2 linked regions of the Nisaea sediminum genome follow. The protein of the gene in region 1 binds, or shares a complex with, the protein of each later gene. Links are inferred from orthologs where the notes say so. Each region holds a gene or a part of one and is shown in the gene's direction. Other genes may lie near its edges.

What was found. The genes of interacting proteins can lie anywhere in the genome.
Region 2: the proteins of accD (region 1) and accB are in contact, whole or in part, in a solved structure (PDB 8UXZ), measured with the Escherichia coli proteins. The link is inferred for Nisaea sediminum from one-to-one orthologs.

Annotation. Positions count from the first base shown.
Region 1 is NZ_JACZCQ010000006.1:162,822-166,971, forward strand. Bases 1,305-4,150 are described here. They hold accD (acetyl-CoA carboxylase, carboxyltransferase subunit beta), read left to right. Parts: upstream 1,305-2,187; coding sequence 2,188-3,114; downstream 3,115-4,150. Other genes in these bases: trpB (tryptophan synthase subunit beta), read left to right, coding at 1,305-1,318; trpA (tryptophan synthase subunit alpha), read left to right, coding at 1,318-2,154; IG122_RS12785 (bifunctional folylpolyglutamate synthase/dihydrofolate synthase), read left to right, coding at 3,278-4,150. Also shown: more of trpB, read left to right, coding at 89-1,304.
Region 2 is NZ_JACZCQ010000003.1:833,626-837,171, forward strand. What follows is about bases 653-3,546. They hold accB (acetyl-CoA carboxylase biotin carboxyl carrier protein), read left to right. Parts: upstream 653-1,827; coding sequence 1,828-2,265; downstream 2,266-3,546. Other genes in these bases: IG122_RS09010 (PAS domain-containing protein), read left to right, coding at 713-1,279; aroQ (type II 3-dehydroquinate dehydratase), read left to right, coding at 1,360-1,809; accC (acetyl-CoA carboxylase biotin carboxylase subunit), read left to right, coding at 2,281-3,546. Also shown: IG122_RS09005 (MarR family winged helix-turn-helix transcriptional regulator), read left to right, coding at 59-568. UniProt on the Escherichia coli protein: This protein is a component of the acetyl coenzyme A carboxylase complex; first, biotin carboxylase catalyzes the carboxylation of the carrier protein and then the transcarboxylase transfers the carboxyl group to form malonyl-CoA.

The DNA of each region.
Region 1 (4,150 bases):
TTGCCCGCCCGGAGCCTTGCTTTGGCCGGGCGCCCCGCGCATTATGCCGCCTTTCGCAAGCCTCCCCGCAAGATGAGGAAGTCTGACCATGGCCAGCGCCACGCCAGCCCCGAACTCGTTCCGAAGCGGACCCGACGAAGACGGGCATTTCGGAATCTTCGGCGGCCGTTATGTCGCCGAAACCCTGATGCCGCTGATTCTCGAAGTCGAGAAAGCCTATCTCACGGCCAAGGGCGACCCGGACTTCTGGGCGGAGATGGAATATTACCGCAAGCACTATATCGGCCGCCCGAGCGCGCTCTATTTCGCGCCCCGGCTGACGGAGCACTTCGGCGGCGCCAAGCTCTACTTCAAGCGTGACGAGCTGAACCATACCGGCGCACACAAGATCAACAACGTGATGGGCCAGGCCCTGCTCGCCAAGCGCATGGGCAAGACCAAGATCATTGCCGAGACCGGCGCCGGCCAGCACGGCGTCGCGACCGCCACCGCCTGCGCGCTTTTCGGCATGGAGTGCGAGGTCTTCATGGGCGCCGAGGACGTGAAGCGGCAGAAGCCGAACGTCGACCGTATGCGCCTGCTCGGCGCCAAGGTCGTCCCGGTCACCTCCGGCTCCTCGACCCTGAAAGACGCCATGAACGAGGCCCTGCGCTACTGGGTCTCCAAGGCGGAGACGCATTTCTACATCATCGGCACGGCCGCCGGCCCGCACCCGTACCCGGCCATGGTGCGCGACTTCCAGTGCATTATTGGCGAGGAGGTGCGCTGGCAGCTCGAGGAAGCCGAGGGCAAGCTGCCCGACGCGCTGGTCGCCTGCATCGGCGGCGGCTCCAACGCCATCGGCCTGTTCCATCCCTTCCTCGACGATCCGAGCGTCCAGATCTTCGGCGTCGAGGCGGCCGGGCACGGCATTCCGAGCGGCGAGCACGCGGCCTCGCTGACGGGCGGCGCGCCGGGCGTGCTGCATGGCAACCGAACCTACCTGCTGCAGGACGACGACGGGCAGATCACCGAGGCACACTCGATCTCGGCCGGTCTCGACTATCCGGGTATCGGTCCGGAGCATTCATGGCTGCACGAGAGCGGCCGGGTGAACTATGTCAGCGCCACCGACACCGAAGCCCTTGAAGCCTTCGCCCTTTGCTCGAAGCTTGAGGGGATCATCCCGGCGCTCGAGCCGAGCCATGCGCTGGCCTACGTCTCGACGATGATCGGCGACATGGACAAGGACAAGATCGTGGTCATGAACCTCTGCGGCCGCGGCGACAAGGATCTGGATGCGGTGATTCCGCGGCTCGAAAAGATGGGCAAACTCTGATGGACTATACCGCTTCGCGCCTCGACAAGTGCTTCGCCGCCCTGAAGGCTGAGAACCGGCCCGGCCTCGGTATCTTCGTGACCGCCGGCGACCCGGACCAGGAGACTTCGCTCGCGATCCTGAAGGCCCTGCCCGGCGCCGGCGCCGACATGATCGAGTTCGGCATGCCGTTCTCCGACCCGATGGCCGACGGCCCGTCGATCCAGGCCTCGAGCCAGCGCGCGCTCAAGGCCGGCGCCTCGCTCGCCAAGACCATCGATCTGGTGCGCAAGTTCCGCGAAGGGGACCAGAGCACGCCGGTCGTGCTCATGGGCTACTACAACCCGATCTATATCTACGGGGTGGAGCGCTTCCTGACCGATGCCATTTCCGCCGGCGCGGACGGGCTGATCGTGGTCGACCTGCCGCCTGAAGAGGATGACGAGCTCTGCGTCCCGGCGGTGAAACGCGGCCTGCCCTTCGTCCGGCTGGCAACGCCGACCACCGACGATGCCCGCCTGCCGAAGGTGCTGACCAATACCAGCGGCTTCATCTATTATGTCTCCATCACCGGGATCACCGGCACCGCGGACGTGCCGATCGACATGGTCCGCGCGGCGATCAGCCGGCTGCGGAACCACACCGACCTGCCGATCGGCGTCGGTTTCGGGATCAAGACCCGCGACCACGCGGCGGCGATCGGCTCCGTCGCCGATGCCTGCATCGTCGGCACGGCGGTGGTGAATGCCCTCGCCGGCTCGCTCGACGGGAACGACAAGGCCGGACCGGATACCGTCAAGGCCGTGACCGATCTGGTATCGGAGCTTGCCAAGGGCGTGCGCGAGGCGCGCGGCTGAGATTTGAACCCGCGGATTGCGGAGTGAGATGAGATGAACTGGATCACCAACTCTGTCCTGCCGAAGATCAAGGCGCTCGTGCAGCCGCACGACGTGCCGGAAAATCTCTGGATAAAGTGCGGCGGCTGCGGAGAGATGATTTTCCACCGCAATCTCGAGGAGAATCAGCAGGTCTGCCCGAACTGCGAGCACCACATGCGTCTCGGCGCGGAAAAGCGTCTGGAGATGCTGTTCGACGGCGAGAAGCACGACCGGATCGAACTGCCGAAACCGGTGCTCGACCCGCTGAAATTCCGCGACCGCAAGCGCTACACCGACCGGCTGAAGGAAGCCCAGTCGAAGACCGACGCCGAGGATGCGATCATCGTTGCCCACGGCAAGATGGGCGGCGCGCCGGTCGTGCTCGCGCTGTTCCGCTTCGATTTCATGGGCGGCTCCATGGGCATCGCGGTCGGCGACGCGCTGGTCCGTGCGGCCGAACTCGCCAAGGCGCAGAAGGCCCCGCTTGTGGTCTTTCCGGCCTCGGGCGGTGCCCGCATGCAGGAAGGCATCCTCTCGCTGATGCAGATGCCGCGCACGGTGATCGCGCGCGAGATCGTCAAGGAAGCGGGCCTGCCCTTCGTCGTCGTGCTGACCGACCCGACCACGGGCGGCGTCACCGCCTCCTTCGCCATGCTGGGCGACATCCATATCGCCGAGCCGGGCGCCATCATCGGCTTCGCCGGCCAGCGGGTGATCCAGGAGACCATCCGCGAGCAGCTGCCGGACGGCTTCCAGCGCTCGGAATACCTGCTCGAGCACGGCATGGTCGACATGGTCGTGCATCGCAAGGATCTCCGGAACACCCTGATCCGGGTCTTCGCCATGATCCGCTCCCCTCTGCCGGAGGCGGAGGTGGTGAAGCTGCCGAAAACAAAGGCGACATCTGCCGAAAGCGTGGACGAGGACGAGGAGAGCTGAGGCTCGTCCGCCGGAGGATCCCGAGATTTCCGCATCCAAGCCTTCGCCGCAGCCGATCCTGGAGAGGCTGCAGCGCCTGCACCCGAAACTGATCGATCTGACGCTCGACCGGCTCGAGCGCCTGCTTGAAAAGCTCGGCCAACCGGAACGCAAGCTGCCGCCGGTGATCCACGTCGCCGGCACCAACGGCAAGGGCTCGACGATCGCCATGCTGCGCGGCATCTACGAGGCCGCGGGGCGCAGGGTCCATGCCGACACCTCACCGCACCTTGTGCGCTACAACGAGCGTTTCTACATCGCGGGCCACGAGATCGACGATGCGGCGCTGGTCGGCATCCTCGAGGAATGCGAACGCGAGAACGGAGGCGTGCCGATCACCCTCTTCGAGATCACCACGGCGGCGGCCTTTCTCGCCTTCTCCCGCACCCCGGCCGACGTGCTGCTGCTGGAGGTCGGGCTCGGCGGACGGTTCGACGCGACCAACGTCGTCGAGAAACCCGCCGTCTCCGTGATCACGCCGGTCTCCATGGACCATATGAGCTTCCTCGGCGACACGATCGAGAAGATCGCCTTCGAGAAGGCCGGGATCCTGAAGCCGGGCGTTCCGGCAGTGATCGGCCCGCAGGATCCGGCGGCGCTCGCCGTGATCGAGGCGCGGGCGTCGGAGGTCGGCGCACCGCTCCACCGGCACGGCCGGGAATGGACCATCGCGGAGGGCGGCGACGGCATGCTCTTCAGCACCGGCGGCACCACCCGGCGCTATCCGAAACCGGGCCTGCTCGGCGCGCACCAGATAACCAACGCCGGACAGGCGCTGATGGCGGCCGATCTCGCGGAAAAGCTGGTCCCGACGACGGAGGGCGCGCGCGCAAAGGGCATCGCCGAGGCGCGCTGGCCCGCCCGCATGCAGCACCTGGAAACAGGCGCGCTGACCGAGTATCTCGCACCCGGATCGACGCTCTGGGTCGATGGCGGACACAATGAAAGCGCCGGGGCGGCGGTCGCATCCATCCTCGACGGCTGGGCGAAGGAAAAG
Region 2 (3,546 bases), on another replicon or contig:
AGGAACGTCTGAGCAGTCGAGATAATTAGTTTCAATTGAAACCATTTAAGGAACGCGGGTGGAAAGTCAAGCGACCTCTGACGGGCGGAAATCCAGCCGCGACGGCATTTCCGCCGGCGCTTTCGCGCTGGATGCTTTCCTGCCTTACCGTCTGGCGCTGCTATCCTCGCTGGTATCGCGCAGCATCCAGAAACTCTATGAGGCCGAGTTCGACATAAGCATTCCGGAGTGGCGCCTGATCGCCATACTCGGAAGCGGCGGCCCGATGACGGCGAACGACATTCGCGGACGCGCGGCCATGGACAAGGTCCAGGTCAGCAGAGCCGCAGCAAAACTTTCGAAGTCCGGACATATCCTGCGCCGGACCGATCCGGACGACCGGCGGAAGTCCACGCTGTCCCTTTCAGAGACAGGGCAATCCATCTACAACCATATCGTGCCAATGGCTCTCGACCGAGAAGCATTTCTAACCTCTGCCCTTACAGAAAAAGAAAAGGCGGATTTAATAAAATTGTTGGAAAAATTGACAAAAAGAGCAGAAAAGATGACCGGCAAATCATTTCTGTGAGCATTGAGATATGATAGGTTCACTTTTGATCATCTTTGCAGCGGAACCATTGCCACAACCATTACGTCATGCTATCGGAAATCTAAAACCTAGTCTTGCAGTCATGCGGGAATATAACAGGGGCCGATCAAGAGTGCTGGGAACATGAACCAGATCCTGGAGGATGTCACCGACGCGACGCTATCCAAGTTGGTGGAGCGGTGGTTTGCCTGGCGCGGCGATGCGCGTTTTCCCGCACGAAAATCGATTGAACCCATCGAACTTGGATCGGCGCTGCCCTTCGTCTGGCTCTGCGAGAAAGTCCCCGAATCAAATTGCTACCGCTACCGGCTGGTAGGCGAAGCCGTGAACACGCTCTATGGACAAGGCTTGCGAGGCCGGTCGCTGAAAGATTTCCTCTCACAGAAGACGGCCAACGCACTGCGCGCCAGACTCGATCAGTGCCTTGAGTCGGGAAACCTCCTGCACACGATCGCGCCGCAAACCCTGCACGACAAACGTCATGTCCTGGTCCAGAGGCTGTTTCTTCCGATTACGGGTGAGAACGGCGCGCATGACACGATCCTTGGCTGCACCAAGGTGACCGGCTCGCTCCTCGAATCAGACCGGTATTCGGCCACCGTACATCAGGCGACCTACAATTGTGAGGGCGTGCGCGTAAAGGTCAGTAATCCCGTGGTGACCATGTTCTCCTCTGATCTGGAATTTTAGCTCCTGCCGGGCAACCGGTTCCGATTGCGTCACAAACCCCGCATGATATAACGCTCGAAACTGACAAGCAGGCGAGCAACGTGTCCGAACGCCCGGAAATCCTGATCCTCAACGGCCCGAATCTGAACATGCTCGGGACCCGTGAGCCCGAAGTCTATGGAGCCGAGACGCTGGACGACGTCGAGGCAATGTGTGCCGAACGCGCGGCGGCGCTGGACCTGTCGGTCGATTTCCGGCAGTCGAACTTCGAAGGCGAAATGGTGACGATCATCCAGCAGGCGCGCGACAGCGCGGCCGGGATCATCATCAATGCCGGCGCATACACCCACACGTCGGTCGCGATCCACGACGCCCTGAGGGTTGCGGAACTGCCGGTGATCGAGGTGCATATCTCGAACATTCACCGGCGCGAGGCATTCCGGCATCACTCCTACATTTCCGCCGTCGCCGAAGGCGTCATCGTCGGCCTCGGGACTCAGGGCTACCTGTTCGCCCTCGACGCCATGGCGCGGCTTCTCGATCGAAATTGAACGAAACCGGAGACCCCTTTGTCGCACGACATTGATAGCAAACTGGTGAAAAAGCTCGCGAAGCTGCTGGAAGAAACCGGCCTCGGAGAGCTGGAATACGCGACCGACGACTGGCGCATCCGTGTCGCCCGGCCGGCAACGCAGGCGGTGGCCGCGACGGTAGCCCCGGCCCCGGTCGCCGCCGCAGCGCCGGCGGCGCAGCCCGCGCCGGCCGCGGTGAATGCAAACGCCGTCAAATCGCCGATGGTCGGAACCGCCTATCTCGGGCCGGATCCCGATTCCGCGCCGTTCGTCTCCGTGGGTTCGAAGGTCTCTGAAGGCCAGACGCTGATGATCGTCGAGGCGATGAAAGTCATGAACCCGATCCCCGCGCCGCGCGCCGGAACGGTGAAGGAAGTCCTGATCCAGAACGGGCAGCCGGTTGAATTCGGCGAACCGCTGATCGTCATCGAATAAGTGGCCGGAGCCGGAATGTTCGAAAAAGTCCTCATCGCCAACCGCGGCGACGTGGCCCTGCGGATCCACCGGGCCTGCCGGGAAATGGGCATCCGGACCGTCGCGGTTCACTCCACCGCCGATGCGGACGCCATGCATGTGCGGCTTGCGGACGAGAGCGTCTGCATCGGCCCGCCGGCCTCCAAGGACAGCTATCTCAATATCCCGGCGATCCTCACAGCCGCGACAGTGACCGGCGCGGACGCGATCCACCCGGGTGTCGGCTTCCTCTCAGAGAACGCCGATTTCGCCGAGATCGTCGAAGCACACGGCTTCGTCTTCATCGGGCCGTCTCCGCAGCATATCCGCGACATGGGCGACAAGATCATCGCCAAGCGGACGGTCAAGGCGCTCGGCATTCCGTGCGTTCCCGGCTCCGACGGGCCGGTCGACTCCGTGGACGCGGCCCGCGCCGCCGCCGAGGAGATCGGTTACCCCGTGCTGATCAAGGCGACGGCCGGCGGCGGCGGGCGCGGCATGAAGATCGCGCACAAGCCCGAGGATGTCGCCGAGGCTTATACCATGGCGCGGCGCGAGGCCGGCGCCGCCTTCGGCAATGACGAAGTCTACATGGAGCGCTACCTCGGCAAGCCGCGCCATATCGAGGTACAGATCGTCGGTGACGGCAAGGGCCACGTGGTCCATCTCGGCGAGCGCGACTGTTCGCTGCAGCGCCGCCACCAGAAGGTCCTCGAGGAGGCTCCCTCGCCGGCCCTGAACGCGGCCGCACGCGCGAAGATCGGCGAGATCGCGGCCAATGCCTGCGCGAAGATGAACTACCGCAGCCTCGGGACCCTCGAGTTCCTCTACGAGAACGGTGAATTCTTCTTCATCGAGATGAATACCCGCCTGCAGGTCGAGCACCCGATCACCGAGATGATCACCGGCATCGACCTGGTACGGGAACAGATCCAGATCGCCTCCGGCGCGGCGCTCTCCTTTACCCAGGACGACATCCAGCTCAACGGCCATTCGATCGAGTGCCGGATCAACGCCGAGAACCCGAGGACGTTCCTTCCGTCTCCGGGACAGGTTACGGATTATCACGCACCGGGCGGCCTCGGCGTACGTGTCGATTCGGCGCTTTATGCCGGCTACCGGATCCCGCCCTACTACGACAGCCTGATCGCAAAACTGATCGTGCATGGCTCCAACCGGAACGAGTGTTTGCTGCGGCTGCGCAGGGCTTTGGACGAGATCGTCATCGCCAATGTCGAGACGACAGTGCCCCTGCACCAGGAC